3 regions of the Mesorhizobium sp. M0001 genome follow, and region 2 is predicted to be linked to each of the others. Evidence: predicted binding sites of a transcription regulator. Region 2 holds the regulator's gene; each other region holds the start of a gene.

Region 1 (7,663 bases), on a different contig from region 2:
TTGTTACCGGCATCGACCTGGTCGAGCAGATGATCCGCGTCGCCGCCGGCGAAAAGCTCGGCATCAAGCAGAGCGACGTCACGCTGAACGGCTGGGCGGTGGAAAGCCGGCTCTATGCCGAGGATCCCTATCGCAATTTCCTGCCCTCGATCGGCCGGTTGACGCGCTACCGGCCGCCGGAGGAGGGCACGTTCGGCGATGTCGTCATCCGCAACGACACCGGCGTCACCGAAGGCTCCGAGATTCCGATGTTCTATGATCCGATGGTGGCAAAACTCTGCACCTGGGCGCCCACGCGTATCGAGGCCATCGATGCCATGTCGGAAGCGCTGGACAGTTTCGTCGTCGACGGCATCGAGCACAACATCCCGTTCCTGGCGGCGCTGATGCAGCATCCGCGCTGGCGCGAGGGGCGGATATCGACGGGCTTCATCGCCGAGGAATATCCTGACGGCTTCGCGCCGATCGTGCCCAATGGCGATGAAAAGGCAGTGCTGGCGGCGATCGCCACCGCGGTCGAGCTTCTGCGCCGCGATCGGCTTGACCGGCTGGGCGGGCGGCTGGCGCCGCATTCGGGCGCACTCAAGCGCGATTGGGTGGTGAAGCTCGGCGACGACTATCTCCAGGCTTCGATCATCGAGGGCATGATCTCCATTCCGATGGAAATCGATCTGTCGGTCGATGGCGGCAAAGCGCTGACCGTGGCGTCCGACTGGCGGCCGGGCGACCTCATCTGGCGCGGCACTGTCGGTGCCCGCAAGGTCACGGCGCAGATCAGGCCGCTGCCGAACGGCCTGCGCATCGCCTGGAAGGGCATGTCGGTGACGGCGCGCGCCATGCTGCCGCGAACGGCTGAACTGGAAAGGCTGATGCCGGAAAAGGTGGCGCCGGACACGTCCAAGATGCTGCTTTGCCCGATGCCGGGCCTGGTGGTGTCGATCGCGGTTGCCGAGGGGCAGGAGGTCAAGGCCGGCGAGACGCTGGCCGTGGTCGAGGCGATGAAGATGGAAAACGTGTTGCGCGCCGACCGCGATCTTGTCGTGTCGAAGCTCAACGCCAAGCCGGGTGACAGCCTGGCTGTGGATGCGGTGATCATGGAGTTCGCCTAGAGATTGTTTGGAAATTCTACTCCGGCGGCCATCTGAAGGCGGTTTCTGCGCTTCCCGTGCTCACGGACCAATGGCCGCTGCGCTCCGGTTCTCGAAACCACCATCATATGACTCGCCAGAGCGAATTTCGAACAATCTCTGAGCCGTGCGGCTGGGTACGGAAGCCTGTGGTCGGTGGTCATTTGTGCTGGACTGGCATCGCCCGGTCCGGGACAATACATCTCCATCGACTCAAAGCCCTTCGAGCAATTTGATACATCATGGCGGATGACAAACTTCCACGCGATCCCCTGAAGCGCGAAGCAGCGCTCGCTGCTGCGCGCCCTGAGGCACCGGCGCGGCGGTTCATCCATCTGCGCGTGCATTCGGCGTATTCGCTGCTCGAGGGAGCCTTGCAGGTCGCCGCCGTTGTCGGTCATGCCGTCAAGGACGAGTGCCCGGCAATCGCCGTCACCGACACAAACAATCTGTTCGGCGCGCTTGAGTTCGCCCAGAAGGCGGTGAAGGAAGGCATCCAGCCGATTATCGGCTGCCAGATCGATCTCGCCTTTTCCGGCGAGACCAGTGACGCACAGCGCGACCGCCGCCGCCACGGGCCGGAGATGAACGCCGTGGTGCTGCTCGCCGCCACCGAGGTTGGCTATAGCAACCTCGTCAGGCTGGTCAGCCAGGTCTATCTGGAGACGCCGCCGGGCGAGCCCGTACATCTGACGTCAGCAATGCTGGAAGGCCATAGCGATGGCCTGATCTGTCTCAGCGGCGGGCCGCGCGGCCCGATCGGCCGGGCGCTGAAGGAGGATCGCCGAGATCTTGCCGAGACGCGGCTTCTGGCACTCAAGGCGCTGTTCGGCGACCGGCTCTATGTCGAACTGGACCGCGTTTCCGGCTATGACCGCGCCATCGAGAAATCATCGGTCGATCTTGCCTATACCCATGATCTGCCGCTGGTCGCCACCAATGAGGCGTTCTTCGCCGCCCGCGACGACTATGACGCGCATGATGCGCTGATCGCCATTGCCGAAGGGTCGGTCGTTGCCGCCGACAACCGCCGCCGCCTGACATCGGACAATTTCCTGCGCAGCCAGGCCGATATGGCAAGGCTGTTTGCCGACCTGCCTGAGGCGATCGACAACACCGTCGAGATCGCGCTGCGCTGTTCCTACTATCCCAAGACCCGCAACCCGATCCTGCCGCGCTTTACCGGCGGCGATGTGGCCGACAATGAGGTGGCGCTGAAGGCCGAGGCCGATGAACTGCGCCGGCAGGCCCATGAAGGTCTCGACGCCCGGCTGGCGGCGCATGGACCCACCGCCGGCTACACGGTCGAACAATACCGCGAGCGGCTCGATTTCGAGCTCTCCATCATCGAGAAGATGAAATTTCCCGGTTACTTCCTGATCGTGGCCGACTTCATCAAATGGGCGAAGGCGCAAGGCATTCCGGTCGGGCCGGGCCGCGGTTCTGGCGCGGGATCGCTGGTCGCTTATTCCACCACCATCACCGATATCGATCCGCTGCGCTTCTCGCTGCTGTTCGAGCGCTTCCTCAACCCCGACCGCGTGTCGATGCCCGACTTCGACATCGACTTCTGCCAGGACCGGCGCGAAGAGGTCATCCGCTACGTCCAGCAGAAATATGGCCGCGACCAGGTGGGACAAATCATCACCTTCGGTACGCTGCAGGCGCGCGCGGTGCTGCGCGACGTCGGCCGCGTGCTGCAAATGCCTTACGGCCAAGTCGACAAGCTCTCCAAAATGGTGCCGCAGAACCCGGCCAATCCGGTCAAGCTGGCGGATGCCATCGCCAACGAGCCGCGCTTTGCCGAGGAGGCCGAGAAGGAGCCAATCGTGCAGACGCTGCTCGATATGGCGCAAAAGCTGGAAGGGCTCTACCGCCACGCTTCGACGCACGCCGCCGGCATCGTCATCGGCGACCGGCCCTTGTCGGAACTGGTGCCGATGTACCGCGATCCGCGCTCCGACATGCCGGTCACCCAGTTCAACATGAAATATGTCGAACAGGCCGGGCTGGTGAAGTTCGACTTCCTCGGCCTGAAGACGCTGACCGTGCTGGAGACGGCGGTGAAGCTGATCCGCCGGCGCGGCATCGAGATCGACCTGGCGACGATCCCGCTCGACGATCCTGAAACCTACGCCATGCTGTCGCGCGGCGAAGTGGTCGGTGTGTTCCAGGTGGAAAGTGCCGGCATGCGCAAGGCGCTGATCGGCATGCGGCCCGACTGCATCGAGGACATCATCGCGCTGGTGGCGCTCTACCGTCCCGGCCCGATGGAGAACATCCCGACCTACAACGCCAGAAAGCATGGCGAAGAGGAGATGGCATCGATCCATCCCAAGATCGACCATCTGGTGAAGGAGACGCAAGGCGTCATCGTCTACCAGGAACAGGTGATGCAGATCGCGCAGGAACTGTCGGGCTATTCGCTCGGCGAAGCCGATCTGCTGCGTCGCGCGATGGGCAAGAAGATCCGCGCCGAAATGGACAAGCAGCGCGAGCGCTTCGTCACCGGTGCGGTCGAACGCGGCGTCGGCAAGCCGCAGGCCGACTTCATCTTCGACCTTCTGGCCAAGTTCGCCGACTACGGCTTCAACAAATCGCACGCGGCCGCCTACGCCGTCGTGTCCTACCAGACCGCCTATCTCAAGGCGCATTACCCCGTCGAGTTCCTGGCGGCGTCGATGACGCTCGACATGGGCAATACCGACAAACTCGCCGATTTCCGCCAGGATGCGCTGCGTCTCGGCATCGAGGTGGTGGCGCCGTCGGTGATGACCAGCTTCCGCAATTTCGAGGTCGGCGAGAACCGCATTTACTATTCGCTGGCGGCCCTCAAGGGCGTCGGCGACGCTGCGGTCGAGCACATCGTCGCCATGCGCGGCGAAAAGCCGTTCAAGAATCTCGCCGATTTCTGTGAAAGGGTCGATCCCAAGATCGTCGGCAAGCGCGTCTTCGAAAGCCTGATCATGGCCGGCGCGCTCGACTGCTTCGGCCACGACCGCGCCCAGATGATGGCCGGCGTCGAACGGATGATGGGGCTGGCTTCGCTGGCGCAGCAGAATGCCATTTCGGGCCAGCACGACATTTTCGGCGCGTCGCTCGGCGCGCAGCAGCAGGCGCTCAATTTGCCGCAGACCGATCCTTGGCTTGCCGCCGACCGGCTGCACCGTGAATTCCAGGTCGTCGGCTTCTATCTCTCGGCGCATCCGCTCGACGAGTACAAGGCGGCCCTGCAGAAGATGCGCGTGCAAAACTGGGGCGAGTTCTCGGCTGCGGTCAAACGCGGTGCCGCCGCGGGCCGGCTCGCCGGCACCGTCACCACCAAGCAGGAGCGCAAGACCCGAACCGGCAATAAGATGGGCGTCATCGCCTTTTCCGACACATCTGGCCAATATGAAGCCGTGCTGTTTTCGGAAGGGTTGGCGCAGTATCGCGATCTGCTCGAGCCCGGACGTTCGGTGGTGATCACCGTTTCGGCCGAGGATAGGCCCGAAGGGGTCAATCTGCGCATCCAGACGGTGCAGTCGCTGGAGGATGAGGCCAGCCGTATCCAGAAGGCGCTGCGCATCTTCGTGCGCGATGCGGCTCCGATCGGCATGCTGGCCGGCCAACTGGCGGTAAAGGGCGAGGGCCAGGTCAGCTTCGTGCTGATCAAGGAAGCCGGGCAAGGTGAGATCGAGATCGAATTGCCCAATCGCTACCGCATCTCGCCGCAGATCGCGTCTGCGATGCGCGCGGTGCCGGGTGTGGTGGAAGTCGAGCTCGTCTAGGCTGCGCTGATATACACGGCAGTCGCATCGACGTCGGCCAGTGCATGACGGCCTAAAGATGCTCTGGGCCTGACATTGCAGCCGATAGGGCCAGCGTGCGGGGCGTGGTTGAACTGACCTTCCTTTGAACCACATGCGTAGAGCAGAAACGTCACAGGAACGCACAATCATGCCCAGCCGCGAACGCGTCGAAGCCTTCCTCAAGGCGGTGGTCGAAGGCAGCCATGTCAAGGCGATCGCCGACTTCTACCATGACGATGCCACCATGCAGGAAAATCTTGGCGTCCCGCGGCGGGGCAAGGAAACACTGATGGCGCATGAACAGGCAGCACTCGACCGGATCGAGAAGATGCACACCCATCCTGTCCAGACATTCCTGGTCGATGGCGACAATGTCGCCATCCGCTGGACCTTCGACCGTGTCGACAAGGCCGGCACCGTGCGCCGGCTGGAAGAGGTGGCCCTGCAGCGCTGGCGTGGTGACCGGATTGCGGAGGAGCGGTTCGTCTACGACACCGCCTCGGCCTGGCGCCTCGTCGGGCCGGACGGCAAGGTGGTGGAGGGCTGACGATTACCGGGGCCACTAGATGATGATGAGATTTGGTTGAAATCTCATCATGATCTAACCCTTTGTTGGAGCATGATCTTTTCCGCAAACCGGCACCCACTTTTTGGTATCATGCTCTAGACGACCCCGGCTGGGACCGTTACGCACTTGGTGATGAAAGCAGCCGAGAAGGACGGATTGCAGCAAAGCTCAGCGATGGCGCGGCTGCGTGACAGGCTGCGCAAGCTCTATCACGGACGCACGCCGGCGGCGTTCCGGTTTCAACTGGTGGCGGTCATCATCGACCTCGCCATCATCGCCTTCTTCGTTGCCACGCCGGTGCTCCAGGACAAGCCGTCATTCCTGTGGCTCGACTATACCGTCGCGGCGCTGGTCGCCGCCGACCTGATTGCCCGGCTGTTAGCCTCCAACGACATGCTGCGGCTGATGAAACAGCCGACATCCTGGGTCGATGTCTTCATCCTTTTGACGCTGCTGATGCCGACGGCGTTGGCAAATCTGGCGTTCCTGCGCATCCTGCGGCTATGGTCGCTGTCGCGCAGCGGGTCGCTGTGGCGGCATTTCGAAATGCGTGGCTTAAGGCCCTGGCGCGAGGCGAGCCACGCGGTCATCAACCTGTTGACGTTCCTGTTCGTCATCACCGGCTTCGTCTACACCTTCTTCTTCCGCACCGGCGCCGGCCTCGAAAACTACATTGATGCGCTGTATTTCACCGTTGCCACGGTGACGACGACCGGTTTCGGCGACATCGTGCTGCCGGGGATCGCCGGCAAGCTGACCGCGATCGCCACCATGATCATCGGCATCTCGCTGTTCGTCAGACTGGCGACGGCGATTTTTCGACCCGCCAAAGTGTTCTTTCCCTGTCCGCAGTGCGGACTGCAACGGCACGAGCCGGACGCCGTGCACTGCAAGGCCTGCGGGCATCTTCTCAACATACCAGATGAGGGGAATTGACCGACCGCTACGAGGCCGCGACCTCGGCCGGCTTTGGGGCCTTGCGCTGCAGGTTGAGCAGGTTGCCCATCAGGATCAGCAGGGCGCCGCCGGCTGTAAAGATGTCGATCTGTTCGCTGTAGAGCAGCCAGCCGATCAGCGCCGACAGCGGCACGCGCAGGAAATCCATCGGTGAAATCACCGTAGCGTCGGCATAGGTGAGGGCGCGCGCCATGCAGAAATGCGACGACATGCCGGTGAAGGCAATCAGCAGGATCCATGGCCAGAGTTCGAGCGGTGGGTTGCGCCATTCGTAAAGCGCCGGGATCAGGCCGACCACCGACTGGATGATCAGCATCCAGAAGATGATGCGCACGACGCTGTCCGTGCGGGTCAGCGACTTGACCAACACCACCGATACGCCAAAGCACACGGCCGCGCCGAGAACGACGAGGTGACCCGGATCCATGGAGCCGACGCCGGGGCGAACGATGACCACCACGCCGATCAGGCCAAGCACGACCGCCGCAATTTTTGGGCGGGAGAGCCTTTCGCCAAGAAAGGTCACCGCCAGGATCGCGGTCCAGATCGGCGTGGTGAATTCGATCGATATGAGCACCGCAAGCGGGATCAGCGTCAGCGCATAGAGCCATGCGGCCTGGCCCGTATAGTGGATGACATTGCGAGCGATATGGGCCAACGGGCGCTGCGTGCGCATTGCAGCGAATCCGCCGCTCATCATCACCAGCGGCAACAGGATGAAGAAGCCGATCACCGAGCGCAGTTCCAGCACCTGGAAGACGTTGAGCTCGGCGGTGGTTGCGCGGCCGGCGACTGACATCGCCAGAAACGAGGCGATCGACAGCGCCATCCAGAACGCGGCTTTGGGGATCGATGGGGAAGGTGCCATAGGCGCTATGTCGCAAGCCGGGACTTCCATCGCAACCGTTAGGCGACGCATTCGACTGGGCCAGACCCGTTGCAGCCATGCTGGAAGTGGAACCTGACGCAACGGCAGGCGTTGGTTCCCGGTATTGGCCAATTGCTGGACGCATCGTTTCTTCAACATCAACGGGGGAGAGATTCCGATGAAATCATTCGCGCGGTTTCTGCTAGCCGGCTGCCTGCTAACTGCAAGCGCCACGGCCGATGCCGACGAGGCGAATTTTCTCAGCTCCTTGCAAGGGAATTTCTCCGGCAAGGGGACAGTCAAGGTCACCACCGACGCACCGACGGTGAATGTGTCCTGCACCTTCAATTCC
Region 2 (7,663 bases):
GACGTTGCTGGAACAGGCGACGCCACCCAACATGATCCACATCATCGAGACCTACAAAGCGACCATTTCCTTCACCGCTCCAACCGCCTATCGGGCCATGCTCAAGGCCATGGATCAAGGCGCTGACCTGTCCTCGCTGCGCGTCGCGGTTTCGGCGGGCGAGACGCTGCCGGCGCCTGTCTTCGAGGAATGGACTGAGAAGACCGGCAAGCCGATCCTCGATGGGATCGGCGCCACCGAGATGCTGCATATCTTCATCTCCAACCGCTTCGACGACATGAAGCCGGCCTCCACCGGCAAACCAGTCGGCGGCTATCTGGCACGCATCGTCGATGACGAGATGCGGGAGTTGCCGCGCGGCTCTGCTGGCCGGCTGGCGGTGCGCGGCCCGACCGGCTGCCGCTACATGGCCGATGCCAGGCAAAAGGACTATGTCCGCGACGGCTGGAATCTCACCGGCGATACGTTCACGCAGGACGAGGATGGCTTCTTCCACTTCGCCGCGCGTTCCGACGACATGATCGTCAGCGCCGGCTACAACATCGCCGGCCCCGAGGTCGAAGCGGCGCTGCTCTCGCATCCCGACGTCGCCGAATGCGCGGTGACCGGCGCCGAGGACGGTGAACGCGGCCAGATCGTCGAGGCGCATATCGTGCTTGTGCAAGGTGTTTCGCCGGACGCATTGACCGTCAAACGCCTGCAGGACCACGTCAAGGCAACGATCGCGCCCTACAAATATCCGCGTTCGGTGAAGTTCATCGACGCCTTGCCCAAAACCCAGACCGGCAAGATCCAGCGCTTCCGGTTGCGCGCGGAGAAGAGCAATTGATTAAGCCGCACGATCCGGCGTCCGATGGCGCGCAGATGTCGTTCAAGGAGCGGATGTCCTACAGCGACTATCTGCAGCTGGACAAGGTGCTCGATGCGCAGGCGCCGCTGTCTTCGGCCCATGACGAGATGCTGTTCATCATCCAGCATCAGACATCGGAATTGTGGATGAAGCTCGCTTTGCACGAGATCGGCGCCGCGATCCGCTCGATCCGCGCCGACCGCCTCGAACCGAGCTTCAAGATGCTGTCGCGCGTCGCGCGCATCTTCGAGCAGCTCAACAATGCCTGGGACGTGCTGCGCACGATGACGCCAAGCGAATACACCGAGTTTCGCGACGCGCTCGGCCAATCCTCGGGCTTCCAGTCGTGGCAGTACCGCGCCATCGAGTTCATGGCCGGCAACCGCAACCTAGCCATGCTCGGGCCGCACAAGCACCGGCCCGACCTTACGGACAGGCTGGAAGCCATCCTGGCCACGCCGTCGCTCTATGATGAGGCGCTTCTGCTTTTGGCGCGCAATGGCTTCGACATCGGCGCCGATGCCGGGCGCACGGACTGGCGCGAGACGCGCGGTGAGAACGAAGACGTGCTGGCTGCCTGGCAAACCGTCTACCGCGACCCGCAGCGCTACTGGATGCTCTACGAACTGGCCGAGAAGCTGGTCGACTTCGAGGATTACTTCCGCCGCTGGCGCTTCAACCACGTCACCACGGTCGAGCGCATCATCGGCTTGAAGCGCGGCACGGGCGGCACCTCAGGCGCCTCCTATCTGAAGAAGATGCTGGAGGTCGTGCTGTTTCCGGAGCTCTGGACGGTCCGCACCCGGCTCTAGAGCATTTCACCGTTTAGCGTAAACGGCGAAATGCTCTAGCTCTTTGATTTGACGCAATTGCGGACGGAAAACCGCTTCACACTTTTCCTGAAATTGCTCTAGTTCCTCAGGTGACCGCGGTCTTCACCGCGAAGCGGGCGTCCTGCCAGGCGCCGGTGCGCAAAATATCCTCCAGCGCTTCGACCGCCTGCCAGACATCGCCATAACCGACATAGAGCGGCGTGAAGCCGAAACGGATGGTCGACGGCGCCCGGAAATCGCCGATCACGCCGCGCTCGATCAGCGCGCGCATCACCTGATAGCCATGCGGATGGAGGAACGACACCTGGCTGCCGCGCTGGCTGCCGTCGCGAGGACTTTCCAGTTCAAGCCCGTAGGCGCCGCATCTGGCTTCGACGAGCTGGATAAACAGGTCGGTCAGCGCGATGCTTTTTCTGCGCACCGCCGCCATGTCGACGTCGTTCCAGATATCGAGCGCGCCCTTGAGCGCCCGCATCGACAGCACCGGCTGCGTTCCGCATAGGAAGCGGCGGATGCCGCTGCCGACGGCAAAGCCCTGCTCGAAGGCAAACGGCCGCGCATGGCCCCACCAGCCGCTGAGCGGCTGGCTGATATCACCATGGTGGCGCTCGGCCGCGTAGATGAAGGCCGGCGAGCCCGGGCCGCCATTGAGGTATTTGTAGGTGCAGCCGACAGCGAAATCGGCACTGGCACGGTCGAGTTCGACCGGCAAGGCGCCGGCGGTGTGGCAGAGATCCCAGATGATCAGCGCGCCGGCGTCATGTGCCTTGCGCGTCAGCGCCGGCATGTCGCGCAACTGGCCGGATTTGTAGTTGACGTGGTTGACCAGGATGACGGCAACGCTGTCGTCGATCAGCTCCTCGATTGCGGCCGCGTCGACGCCCTCCAGCCGCAGCCGCGTTCTCGGCCGGGTGGAGGCGACGCCTTCGGCCATGTAGAGGTCGGTCGGGAAACTGTCGCCCTCGGCAACGATGACCGACCGATCCGGCCGCATGCCGAGCGCTGCGTGCAGCAGCTTGTAGATGTTGATCGAGGTTGTGTCGCAGACCACCGTCTGCCCGTCAGCCGCGCCGATCAGTCGTCCGAGCTGATCTCCCAGTTCCACCGGCATGTTGAACCAGCCAGCCGTGTTCCAGGCGCGAATGAGGTCGTGCGCCCATTCCTGCGTGGCGGCCTGCTGCAATTCGCTGAAGACGGCTGGTGACGCGGCACCCAGGGAATTGCCGTCGAGATAAATCACGCCTTGCGGCAAGACAAAGCGTTCGCGCATGGAGCGCAGCGGATCGGCGGCATCCATTGCTTCGATTGCAGCGAGATCGGGTGTCATCATGATTCGCGCCCCTCCATGGACAAACGCGCGCGGCGGAGCCTGCCCGCCCAAACATGCCGGCGATCTTGAGGGGTCGCCCTTGAACTGTCAAACATTATATATAATTCACCCATTGAAAGGCTTTGATATATAATGCTCAGCCGAGCGTTTATGTCTGATGGATCACGATGCTGGATGACGAGCAGACCTCGAAGACGGAAGTGGCCTATCGCCTGCTCAGGCGCGATATTCTTGCGACCCGGCTGGCGCCTGCCGCGCCGTTGAAGCTGAGCACGCTGCGCAACACCTACGGCATCGGCTGGACGCCGTTGCGCGAGGCGCTGTCGCGGCTGGAGGCGGAACGGCTTGTGACCGCCATCAGCAACCGCGGGTTTGCGGTCGCTCCCGCCTCTCGGGCGGAGCTCGAGGATTTGGCGCGTGCGCGGCTGGTGGTCGAACTGCCCCTGCTGGTGGAATCGATCGAGAAGGGCGACCGTGAGTGGGAAGACGCGGTCGTTGCCGCCCACTATCGTCTCTCACGGTGCGGGTCTGTTCTCGACGATCCATCGGATGATGCGGTCGACGCGTGGTACGAAAAACACGATGCCTTCCATGCGGCGCTGCTCAGTGCCGCGACATCCAGCTGGCTGCTGCGCTTCAATGCGACGATTTCCGACCAATTGCATCGCCATCACCGCTTTCTGGGTCTGGTCCCGACGCTGCGCGCCGCCGCCGGCCGCACGGATGGACACCGGAAGGCCGTGGCGGCCCTGCGCGACGCCGTGGCGATCGAACACCATACCGCCCTGATGGAAGCGGCCCTCGATCGCGACGTCGAACGTGCGAAAACTCTGATGACCGCTCACATCGGCTACACGCTGCAGGTCTATGCCCAGAGCGAACCCGGCGCGGATGCTGCGCAGCCCCGTCCGAAAAGGAAGCGGCGGTCGTAGCCGACGCGCAGGGCACTTTGGCTTCGTTTCACCCGTTGCCGGCAAATGGGCGCAGGCGGCGCTCGCAGCGCCGAACGTTACGCTGAACAAAACGTCAACACATTCATTAAACTTTAAAAGGTTGCGGAACACAACTGGAACAGATAGTGTTTGTTCTGGGTTTGTTTTTTCTGATTCTGATTTCAGAACCCTTGGGGGCCGCGATGCTGACGCGCAAACAACATGAGCTTCTGATGTTCATCCATGAACGCCTGAAGGAGAGCGGAATCCCGCCGTCCTTCGACGAGATGAAGGAAGCGCTCGACCTCGCCTCCAAGTCCGGCATCCACCGCCTGATCACGGCGCTTGAGGAGCGCGGTTTCATTCGCCGGCTGCCGAACCGGGCGCGCGCGCTGGAAGTGCTGCGGCTGCCCGACTCGATCGCACCAGGCCTCAATGCGGCGAGGAAGTTTTCGCCGAGCGTGATTCAGGGCAGTCTTGGTCAAACCGGCCAAGGGCAAGGCGGCCAAGGACAAGGCGCGATGGGCCAAGGCGGTCTCGGCCGCCAGATCAAGCCGGGCTCGCCGTCGCGTTCGATGTCGGCCGGCAATGACGATGCCGTTTCCGCGATTTCAATCCCGGTTATGGGACGCATCGCCGCCGGCGTGCCGATCGACGCCATCCAGCATCAGACCCATTCGATCTCGGTGCCGCCCGATATGATCATGGGCGGCGAACACTACGCGCTCGAGGTCAAGGGCGATTCGATGATCGAGGCCGGCATTTTCGATGGCGACACGGTCATCATCCGCAATGCCGACACAGCCAGCCCCGGCGAGATCGTGGTGGCGTTGGTCGACGATGAGGAAGCGACCCTGAAACGCTTCCGCCGCAAGGGCGCCTCGATCGCCCTGGAAGCCGCCAACCCGGCCTACGAGACCCGCATTTTTGGACCGGACAGGGTGAAGGTGCAGGGCAAGCTTGTCGGATTGATCCGGCGCTACTGAGCCGGCTTGGGTTTGTATTTTTCACGCTGGTTGTAAGGCGGCAGGCCGCGCGCTTCGCGGGAGAAGCGGCGTTGCTCGTGCCAGGGGCGATACGGCTTGTCGACGGCGAAGCGGATGGTTGGCGCTGCAGCTGCCGATTGCGGATCGAAGAAGACGGCGGCGCTGCCGTCGCGGGCCAGCTGTTTCTTCGTCACGACCAGCACCAGCGGGTCGCGGCACGGATTGTAGGCGGTGGCGTCATCGATGACGATCAGGCTCGCGAAGGCACAGGCCGGCCGCGCCGTCTTGCGGTCTTTCGCAAGCGCTACAATGGCTCCGGAAGGGTGCCGGGCGATACAGAGATCGCCCATGCAATAGAAGGGCGACCCGGGCGGCAGATCGAGCGGATCGAGATCGAACCGCGTATCTGTTGCCTCGAAAATCTCGGGCGGGATAATGGTTTCGGCCCGCAGCGCCCGTTTCCAATTGTCCGTGGTGAATTCGTTGGAGCGTTCGCGGTTGAGGGCGAGTTCGCCGCCACCTATCGGCATGGCCACCAGATGTGCGTCCTCGGATATGAGCACGTCGGGCGTAAGCACCTGCGGCACCGTCAACAGGCCGGCCAGCGCGAAAGGCACGGCCGCCAGCCTGAGCCAGGTGGTGGCCATGGTGGCGATGACGAGGGCGACCGCCACCAACAGCACCGAGCGGATGGAGATCAGCCCGACGGCGTCGACCGGCGAGCGCTCGGAAATCCAGGCCGATATAGCGATCATCGCCATCAGACCCTTGCCCATCACATAGAGGAGCGGCCCGTCGGCGCCGAACGGCATCGCCAGTGCGCTGAGCACGGCAAAGGGCATGACGATCAACGAAACAATCGGCATCACGGCCAGATTGGCGATCAGGCTGAGCGGCGACACACGCTGAAAATGCCAGATGGCGAACAGCAAGGTTGCACTGCCGGCGATGATCGAGGTCATGGCGAGGCCGCCCATGGCCAGCGCGAATTTTCGCGACAGGAAGCCGACGAAGGAGCGCTTTGCCAGCGGCGTTCTCACCTTGTCGGCGCGGTAATCGGCCCAGCCGGCATAGGCGCCGACAAGGGCGGCGGTGGCGGCAAACGACATCTGGAAGCTGGGACCGACCACCTCGTGCGGCGACACCAGGATGACGGCAATGGCGGAGATCGCCAGATTGCGCATGGTGAGTGCGGCGCGATCAAACAGCACGGCGACAAGCATGACCGCCAGCATGATGAAGCTGCGCTCGGCGGCAACCACGACGCCTGAAATGACGAGATAGGCGGCGATGGAGACGAGTGCTGCCACTGCTGCATATTTCTTGACTGGGCGGCGCGAAGAGAAATCGGGAAACAGCGCAAAGGCGCCACGCAGCAACACCATGATGGTGCCGGCAACCAGCGCCATGTGCAGGCCGGAGATGGAGATGATGTGGTAGATGCCGGTGCGCCGCATCGCTTCGTTGACCTCGTCCGGGATGCCGGCGCGCACCCCGACAATCAACGCCGCGGCAATCTCGCCTTCGGCGCCGCCGATTTTGCCCCTGATATGGTCGGCAATGTTTTCGCGCGCGTTCTCGATTGCCGAGGAGAGCCGCGCGGTCAGCGGCGGCGGTCCCTGCGTAGCAATGGTTTTCGGATTGCCGAGAAAGAAGCCGCTGCCGCCGATACCGGTGAAATAGCTGTCGAAGGAGAAATCGTAGCTCTCCGGCCGCACCGGACCGGTCGGCGGCAACAGCCTGGCATAGCCGGTGATCAGGGAGCCGGCGGTCATATCGGCGGGAACGGTCCGCGCCGAGAGCCTGACCCGCTCCGGGGCGTAGCGCAGCTCGGGGTAAGCGGTCGAAACCACATCGAGCGTCAGCCTGATGCGGCCGCTTTCCATCTGTTCGAGACTGACGACGCGGCCGGTCAGCCGTGTCTGAATCTCGGAGCCGAGCATCTGCGTTCCGGCGCGCCAAGTCTCGACTTTGGCGGCGACGACGCCGAGCGCGCACAGCATCGCGGCCATGCAGAACAGATGCGTCCTCGGCCGCGATCGCGTGGCGAGGGCGCAACATGTCGCCAGCACCACAATGGCGATTGGCTGCGCAAAGCCGGGCTCGCCGGCCAGCGAGAAATAAATGATGACGCCGGCCGCCAGGAAAACCGGCACCAGCAGGAAGGCGACGCCCCGGTCGAGCTCCGTGTTGGCGGCCACGGCAAGGCTGCGGCGGAGCGCGGGCCATGACGGACGGCGAAGCCGTCTGCGCAGACGGGCGATAGATCCGGGCGCTGTGACTTGCGCCGGCAACGCGTGACCGGGCAGCGCAGGCGCGACGCCGGGATGCGGCTCAGGCAGCGCGAGGGGCAGCGGCTCGGCATAGGGACTATCGGCAAACAGCGAGCGTTCGCTGACGCTTGCCTCGGCGCCTTCGCCTTCCTTCGTGCCCCGGCCACGTCCAGCCATCGGGTCTGCCCCTTGCGCCCCAGACCCCTATGCTACATGAACGCGCAAAGCGCGAAAGTCCGCGTGATCACGTCCACCGCGCCGGAATCGACCATCACCTGGCAAGGACGCTCAATCCTCAATCATATCCTGGCCCTCCGCTCTCACGCGAGCAAGCCCATCGTGCATTGCCTTCAATTGTTCCGGTGTATGACCCTGCCATTCACCGAGTTCACCCTGGATGAGCAACGGATCACGGGAGCGGTAGGATTTCGTCGGATTACCGGGAAATTTTTTGTCGGT
Region 3 (7,663 bases), on a different contig from region 2:
TCGCCGAGATCGTGATGTCGAGGGTGACGTGGCCGGCGCCGGGGCCGAAGCGGCAGAAGGCCTCGTTGAGCGTGGCAAACACCGCACCGGCATCGCCACGCAATTTGGTGCAGAAGTTCTTTGAGCGCTCAAAGACGCCGGACTGTTTCAGGAAATCGATGCAGCCGTAGATCTCGTCCATATGGTCGCCCGTGCCCATAACGTAGAGCGAGAACTGCGCCGCCACCGGCTGGCCGGTCGACGGCGTGGCCTGGACAGCGCGGATCGCGGCGATCTTGCGCTCGTCCAGCGGAATGGCGGGGCCGCCGGTCTCGTCGGAGCGGCAGATCGGATCGTCGGGCTCGCCCGGACAGCCGCGCGAGACCGCCGCCGAAAGCACACAGTGCTTGCCGCTTTTGGCCGCCGCGACGAACAGGTCGCGCATGGCGGGAAACAGCACCTCGGGCGGCCCGACCATAAGGGTCGAGATGTCATCGGTTTCGATCCGCAGCCGGTCGCGCCAGGGATCGAGCGCGCCGAGCGCGCCGAGGATGACGCCGACGAAATCGTCGGTCATGGGATAAAGGGAAATCTGTGCGCCTGAAAACATCGCCCGCCTCGCTCCGCTGGTATTATCCAGATCAGCTTTAGGGTCCGAAGGCTTGCCGCCCTCATCTCAGCCCCGACGATACGGAGCACCCCTGTGGATGGGCGGGTTAAAGCACCGTTCGCGGCATTGGGGAAGCCGTTTGTTGAGGCACTGCGGGAAAGTGTTTTGGGCCAGACGTGCCGGGCGCCCGGGCGTTAACAGACGACTCGTCAGTTCGTTGCGTTATCGTCCCAACCGTACGAAATTGGCTTGACGCTCGTTCGTACATAAAGTACGATCTCTCTTTTCGCAGAGAGGAATGTCCTTGAGCACAGCGAACCATGTTGCTTTCGCCGATCTCTCTCGTCCTTTGCTGTCACCCCCGTCGTTGCCGCCGCCTTTATTGCCGCCGCCGTTGTTGCCCTTGTCATTCGATCAGTGCCAACGCCTCGCCGGGGCCTGGCGAATGGCCAGCCAGGACATCGCCGACGACATCCGCTTCATCCGCCAATATTTGAAAGTCGTTGCCGAGAAGGACGAGAGGCTGTCGACCGGCACCCTTGTTCACAGCCGCGCCTATGTCGAGGCCTGCGCCGGCTGGCTGCCACAGACTGTAACGCGCTATCTGCGCCACCTGCGCCAGATCACCGAATGCGAACTGGCCATGACAGCTGCCGGGATTCGCTTTGCGCTGTCGAGTTATGCCTGGGAGGCATGAGGGGCGGCTGTCGCCAAACACAAGGAATTGCGCTGCCCGTCGCAGGCGCAATTCGTCAGGTTGAGAGGCTCGGGCGCGCCTGAACGGCGGGCGCCAAGGATGGCCCGGCCAGCGAATTCCGGCCTTGCTTTATTTCGACTGGCCTTATTTCTGGCCTTATTTCGATTTGGCTTTGCCGGACTTTGCGGCGGCAGGCTTCGCGGCCTTTGGCTTGGCGGCTGCCTTGGCGGGCTTGGCGTCAGCTTTCTTCGCCGCCTTTTTGGGCTTGGCGACCGCGCCATCGACTTCAGCCGTGGCCTGCTCCCAGTGTTCCTGATGCGCGCCTTCAGGCCGGCCGGCCTTTTCCCAGATCTCGTGCGCGCGCTGGCGAATGCGGTCCTGTTTGTCGTCCGTCACTTAAGCCTCCGTGGTTGGGTCCGGTCGGTTGGTCCAGATTCCACGAAAACATTAGCCGAAAATTCGGCCGGCGTCTTGAGTGACGAGACATCTCAGCGCGGGTCGGAAATCACCGCAACGCCGAGCAGCGCCGCTTTCTTGACGATCAGCCCCGCGAGGTCGGCATCCGAACGATCGGTGCCGGTGCGCTCCCGCAGGAGCGCGATCGCTTCCTTCATCGATAACAGCGCCGTGTTGCGCTCGGCCAGCAACTTGTCGCAACACGCCGCAACATTGGCGGAGTTCGGGGTCTCGACATGCGGCAACATGGCAATTCTCCTTTCATCATGTTCGTCATTCGGCCCTGCCGCCCTTTTGGGAAGAACGACAGGGCCGTATCACCGATGAATGGTTAGGTTGTCGAGCGTTACTCGACCACCTCGACAATCCTGCGCGTGCTGGGGTCGACCAACACGGTATGGTTGTCGACGACGGCGTATCTGTACTGAACGTCGGGAACCTCCTGCAGCTCGACAGTGTCAGGCAAGGCAGTGCCGACATTCAATTCGACGCCGAGCAGATTGACCGAGGCAAGCGGATGTTTCTTTACGTACTGGTGCACGACCGTGCGCTGTTCCGGGGTGATGATCACCTGCTGCTGTGCCGGCTGCGTGACGATCACCTCGTCGGCGGCGGCAATGCCGATACCAGCGATCATGGCGAGCCCGGCGACGGCGGGAATAAGGATGGTTTTCATCTTCGTCTCCTGTCGTTGTTGGCGAGCTCCGCCGTGTTCCCGCATGAGGCGAAAACAGCGCAGATCGAGGTGGCGGGCTCCTGGAGGCAAACGCAGCCGGTACGGTCTTGTTCCGCAAGCGGAGACTAAATTGATCGGCTTCCCGGTCATGCCAGCAGAACCCGCACCCGCAAGATTCGCATTGAAGCACAATCCCTCAGGAGACCTTCGACATGGATGATGCACGGCTCCAATTCCGGTGGCGATTGCGGCCGGCGCCGGCATTGATCCGGTGACCGCGTCGCCCGGCCAAGACCGGAACCGACCGCCTTCGTGCCACGCCGTGAAGTTTCAAGCAAAAGGTCATTGCTTCGGCGGCTGCGCAGGCACCTCGCCAGGCTTGATCACCGGCGTCTTGCCCTGATCCGGCGGCGGCTGCGTCATACCCTGGTCACCACTGGGCGGCGGCTGCAGCACGCCGCCGCAGGGACCGAGCGTGCTGGTCGATTCGCCGCCGCCATTGGCGACCGGCGGCTTCTGACCATCGTCCTGAGGCTGCGCCTGGCAAGGCGCGGCAGGGCCGTGCTGGTCGCCATTGTCCTGCGCAGCCGCCGGGTCGGCCAGCGCCAGGAGCAGCACGCATGGGATGAGGGGGAAAGTCTTCATGGTCCAGCTCCTCTGGATTCATCTCCTTGGCAAAGCAGACTAGTCCTTGGCAAAGCAGACTGGCGGCAATTGGTTCCACGGAGATGGAGTGGTTGCCGGAACCTGACAGCCGGAAGTGAGTTCCACCTTCTCGACGCAAAGCCGCCCGGAGGAGGCAATCATGGAAGAACGAAACAGAAAACCCAATGACGGGGTCGAGGCGCCACCGAGCAAAAACGATGCCCGCGACAGGATCGCCAATGACGAGGTGGAAGCGCCGACGCCGCGCCGGCAGGATTGGGATGCGCTGCGTGGCGCAACGGTCCTGCCCGACGGAGCAGATGAGGAAAGCCTGCCGGACACCACCGGTGTCGAGAAGGAAGGCGAATTGCCCGAGGAGGATGACGACAACCCTACCAGGACAGTGACGATGCCTTGCCCGACGACGCCGAGGAAGCCGCCATTGGTCACGACCTGGCGAGGCGCGGCGGCCCGTTCGACGACGTGTAAGGCAGCGACCGCGGACTTTCGAGAGGTTTCCCGGGACGTCCACGCCGTCACCAGTTGGACCAAGGATGAGCTGAAGGCGATGCCGGAGCATCGGGATATTTCGAAGGATCCGGCTGGCCGGATCCTTCGTTTAAGCCGCCTTGGCGGTTTGGCTTAGCCCTTGTGGTCAAGGGCTGGACGGCGACAATCTCGGCACCTTCGACAGCCGAGAAGCACGAACGCGAAGCCCAATATTTCAAGCGCCGTCGAGGCCGCTCGCCTGAAATCTTCAAAGTGCGCAAGAAATCCCCGCCGCGGGCTGTGCAGACACGCTCCGGCATCGCGGCGCTGCGAACCGGGCCATCGACCGCCGGCACTTGGGTGCCGACGGGCTCTGACCTTCAATTCGACCCGGGATCGCCGAGCGCCTCGGTGACGAAGGACGCCGCGATCAGGTCGTCGGCGTCGAGGCGTAGGGAGCCTTCGACACCTCCCATGATGGCTGCGACCTTCTGGAAGGTCTGCATCTCGTGTTCAGTAACGCTGGCGTCTCGCATCCTGGCTTTCAGATCGGCGATGCGTCGGCCCAGGGAGGCCGACGTTCCGATTTCTCTGTTCGACATGGTGTCCTGCTCCTCCCCCAACCCATGCTGTGGACGTACTCAAGGCTGCCTATATATAAGGCAGCGCGAATACAGTCGCCGCAACGCGCGATATCTGGGAAGGTTCCGGCGCCAAATAGTCACGAAATAATACGTGGTGGGACTCGGGTATGTTAAGCGCCGACGCGGCGATAGACACCGCAGCAAGCGGCTGCGGCAATCGGCCTGGCCAACCCGTGTCGCGGGTCGCGAACGCGGGTCGGACTTTGATCGCCGCGCGCGAACAGTCAGCGAGAGGCCGGAACCACGCCGGACACCGAGCGCGCCGTTTCGGGCGAAAACACCACGAAAGCAAAAACCAGAACGGCAGCGGCGATAATGAGCGAGCCGCCGGCGACGATCGGTTCAAGCGCCGGGTTTCCCTGCAGCATCACATACAGCGCCGGCAGCATGATCACCAAGCCGAGAGTGTAGAGCCCGTAGTGGATCATGGCGACGCGACGCGCCGCCTTTTGCGGATTGAGCGCGTAGTAGCCGCCGAAGATGGCGCTCGTCACCCAACCGAGCAGATTGATATGCGCGTGCGCCGGAAAAGCGGCGTGGTCACCCGAGATCGCCATCTGCAGGCCGGCCGCAATCCCCAACATCAGGAACAAGATGGCAGTTTTGAAAAAGAGTTCTGAAACCCTCGGCATGTCATTTCTCCCCCTATGCGGTCTGCGACCGCTTGCGACCTGGAGAATACACCCACGCGCAGAACTTTTCCACGCCCCGGTTATGGGGCCATGCCTGCACAGCTTTTTGCACGCTGTTCGACTTTTCTGGCTGCCACAACCCGGCGCCGCCGCTACGGCGTCAGCAAGATGTCGGCGCCCGCTCGCTCGTCGAACACCACCGCGCAGCCGCGCCCCAGCGCCACTGCCGACAGCGCGTTGGCCACCGTCTCGTCCGGCGATACGAAATCACCGGTCAGCACTCGCAACTCCTCCACCGCCCTGGCCATTGACACGCAGTGCCCGGCAACGCGATCGCTCGTGCAGGCGTCAATGACGCTGACGAGGTCGATCATCTCGAACTGGCCCATACCGGCCTCCACAAAACAGCGTCCCGTCGCGGATATGAACGCCGAGGCGAGAGACAATGTTCCGCAGGTCCGATGCCCAGGCGGAGCACTCGACAGCCCGACCTGGAACGGGCCGGCCGGCGACAACCACTTCGCTTGACAATAGGCCCTGTTTGTTCTCTATTTGTTCGGCAAAAACGCCTCTCACAACAGACGCGGCTAATGCTGCAACGCCGCAAAGGGAACGGTCGGGATGGAGCCCACCATCCTGCATGCGGATCTCGACGCCTTCTACGCCTCGGTCGAGCAGCTGCTCGACCCGGCGCTCAGGGGCAAGCCGATCGCCGTCGGCGGCGGCGTCGTGCTTGCCGCTTCCTACGAAGCCAGGGTTTTCGGCGTGCGCGGCGGCATGCCCGGACGACGCGCGCGCGAGCTTTGCCCCGGACTGATCTTCGTCGGCGGCCATTTCGCCGACTATCAGCGGCTGGGCGACGCCGCCATCAAGGTGCTCGACGATTTCACGCCGCTGGTCGAGCGGATTTCCATCGATGAAGCCTTTGCCGATGTGGCCGGCTGCACGCATCTGTTCGGACCGCCGGCCGAGATCGCCGCCACGGTGCGTCGGCGCGTCCGGGCAGAGCTCGGCCTGCCGATCTCGATCGGCGTGGCGCGCACCAAGCATCTGGCCAAGATCGCCTCGCAGGTGGCCAAGCCCGACGGCCTGGTGGTGGTGATGTGGGGCGTCGGCCCGGCGACCAGAGCGCGGCTGGCCGAGATCGGCATCGAGACCATCGGCCAGTTGGCAAAGACGCATAGCGGGGCGCTGCGAAGGTTGCTCGGGCCCGCCGCCGGCGAAAAGCTGGCGTCGCTGGCATGGAACCGCGACCCGCGAAAGCTCGAAACCCACAGGCCGTCGCATTCCGCCGGCGCGCAGTCGGCGCTTGGCAGACGGCCGGCGCGTATCTTCGGACCCGTCCTGCTGCATCTGGCAGACCGGGTCGCCAGCCGGCTCAGGGCGAAATCACGGCCCGGACGCACGGTGACGGTGCGCGTGCGTTTCGCCGATCTGCACGCTGTCACACGCTCGCTGACGCTCGAGCAACCGATTTCGGCAACCGCGATGCTGGCCGAAATCGCCGGGGAGCTGGTGCGCGGCGTGGTGGCAGCCAACCCTCGGGAGAAGATCATCTCGCTGCTGGCGATCTCGGTGTCGCAGCTGGAAGAAAGTGCCGAGCTGCAGTTGGAGCTGCCGCTCGGGCTTGCCGATGAAAAGCAGCGGCCCGGCAGCAGGCAAGGCCTGGCGCGCTTTGGCGCCGACCGCGCCATCGACAAGATCCGCCAGCGCTTTGGCAGAGAGGCTGTCGGCTATGGCGCCGTGGCGCTGGAAGCCCGGCGCTCGGTTCCCGATGCCTTCCGCGAACTGGCGGAAAAGGAGCTTTGAGCACCGCCGCGACGGCCAGGCCAATGCTTACGCCGCACCCGAAGATAGTGCTGCATTTCCGGTCTGCCTGAGCAGGCCGACCAGCCAGGCCAAGCCCGCATCCATCAGCGCAACCTTCGGCACGATGCTGTTGATGTTGAAGTGGCCGAGCCGGATGGGCGCATCAACGCCGACGACACCGAAACGGCCGCCATACATGGCGAGGAACCGGCGCGGATAGGCCGATATCAGATCAGTCTGAGCAAGCACGGCCAGTCCGAACATAAAGTTGGGGACAGTCAGCGCGACGCGACGCGACAGGCCGCGTTCAGCCAGCACCCTGTCGACAAACCCGTTCGGATCGCCATTGTTCGAGACGACCATATGCTGCACGCTGCAATAGGCGTCGAGGCACGGATCGCCGGCGAAGCGGTGGCCGGCGCGCATGGCGACGACGAAATCCTCCTCATAGAGCTTGTCGACGGTGAAGCGTGCCGGCAGGCCGTCGAACGGAATCACCGCGACATCCATGGCGCGCGCTTCGAGTTCGGCGACACAGTCGCTCCAGGCAGTAGTGGGCGACGGTTCACCTTGGCGCGGCAGCAGTTGCCGGATGCCGATGTCGATGCCGGGGGCCAAAAAGCGGATCTGGTCGAGCAGCGGCGGCAGGAGCACGGACGATACCGCATCCGGCGCACCGATGGTGAAGCGGCGCGTCGAGCGGGCCGGATCGAACGGCTCGGCGCTGGCGATCACCCGGCGCACCCGCGCCAGGATCTCGGCCACCGGTTCGGCAAGCTCCGTTGCCCGGTCGGTGGGCACGACGCCGCGCGGCGTCTTCAGGAACAACGGATCGCCAAGCAGCTTGCGCAGCCGGCCAAGGCCATGGCTGACCGCCGAGGCCGACAGGTTTAGCCGCTCCGCCGAGCGACCGACATGCCGCTCCTCCATGATGGCTTGGAACAAGACCAGCAAATTGAGATCGGCGCGCGCCAGGTCAATTTTGTTCAGCATATTCCTGAAATCATATCACTGGATTCAGCAGAG

Evidence for each region. The regulator LexA, encoded in region 2, represses DNA repair genes until DNA is damaged. The targets are predictions, from matches to a motif close to TGTTCNNNNTGTGTTCNG.
Region 1: dnaE (DNA polymerase III subunit alpha) is a predicted target of LexA. The motif match lies at 1,226-1,243, and genes of this name have one in related genera.
Region 3: NKK50_RS25805 (Y-family DNA polymerase) is a predicted target of LexA. The motif match lies at 5,371-5,388, and genes of this name have one in related genera.

What each region holds. Positions count from the first base shown of each region.
Region 1 is NZ_JAMYVS010000001.1:883,603-891,265, forward strand. Features, by position in the region: gene NKK50_RS04230 (acetyl-CoA carboxylase biotin carboxylase subunit) at 1-1,109, shown strand, start outside; gene dnaE (DNA polymerase III subunit alpha) at 1,370-4,897, shown strand; gene NKK50_RS04240 (nuclear transport factor 2 family protein) at 5,067-5,465, shown strand; gene NKK50_RS04245 (potassium channel family protein) at 5,619-6,422, shown strand; gene NKK50_RS04250 (DMT family transporter) at 6,430-7,311, opposite strand; gene NKK50_RS04255 (hypothetical protein) at 7,490-7,663, shown strand, end outside.
Region 2 is NZ_JAMYVS010000004.1:295,062-302,724, reverse strand. Features, by position in the region: gene NKK50_RS14315 (AMP-binding protein) at 1-829, shown strand, start outside; gene kynA (tryptophan 2,3-dioxygenase) at 826-1,662, shown strand; gene kynU (kynureninase) at 1,769-3,013, opposite strand; gene NKK50_RS14300 (GntR family transcriptional regulator) at 3,181-3,945, shown strand; gene lexA (transcriptional repressor LexA) at 4,149-4,931, shown strand; gene NKK50_RS14290 (ComEC/Rec2 family competence protein) at 4,925-7,381, opposite strand; gene arr (NAD(+)--rifampin ADP-ribosyltransferase) at 7,493-7,663, opposite strand, start outside.
Region 3 is NZ_JAMYVS010000012.1:22,509-30,171, reverse strand. Features, by position in the region: gene NKK50_RS25855 (YkoF family thiamine/hydroxymethylpyrimidine-binding protein) at 1-589, opposite strand, end outside; TPP riboswitch at 580-692, opposite strand; gene NKK50_RS25850 (hypothetical protein) at 894-1,286, shown strand; gene NKK50_RS25845 (DUF2934 domain-containing protein) at 1,443-1,682, opposite strand; gene NKK50_RS25840 (hypothetical protein) at 1,775-1,990, opposite strand; gene NKK50_RS25835 (DUF1236 domain-containing protein) at 2,089-2,418, opposite strand; gene NKK50_RS25830 (hypothetical protein) at 2,761-3,063, opposite strand; gene NKK50_RS31395 (hypothetical protein) at 3,179-3,709, shown strand; gene NKK50_RS25820 (hypothetical protein) at 3,933-4,154, opposite strand; gene NKK50_RS25815 (heme-copper oxidase family protein) at 4,421-4,828, opposite strand; gene NKK50_RS25810 (hypothetical protein) at 4,981-5,217, opposite strand; gene NKK50_RS25805 (Y-family DNA polymerase) at 5,450-6,637, shown strand; gene NKK50_RS25800 (LysR family transcriptional regulator) at 6,665-7,630, opposite strand.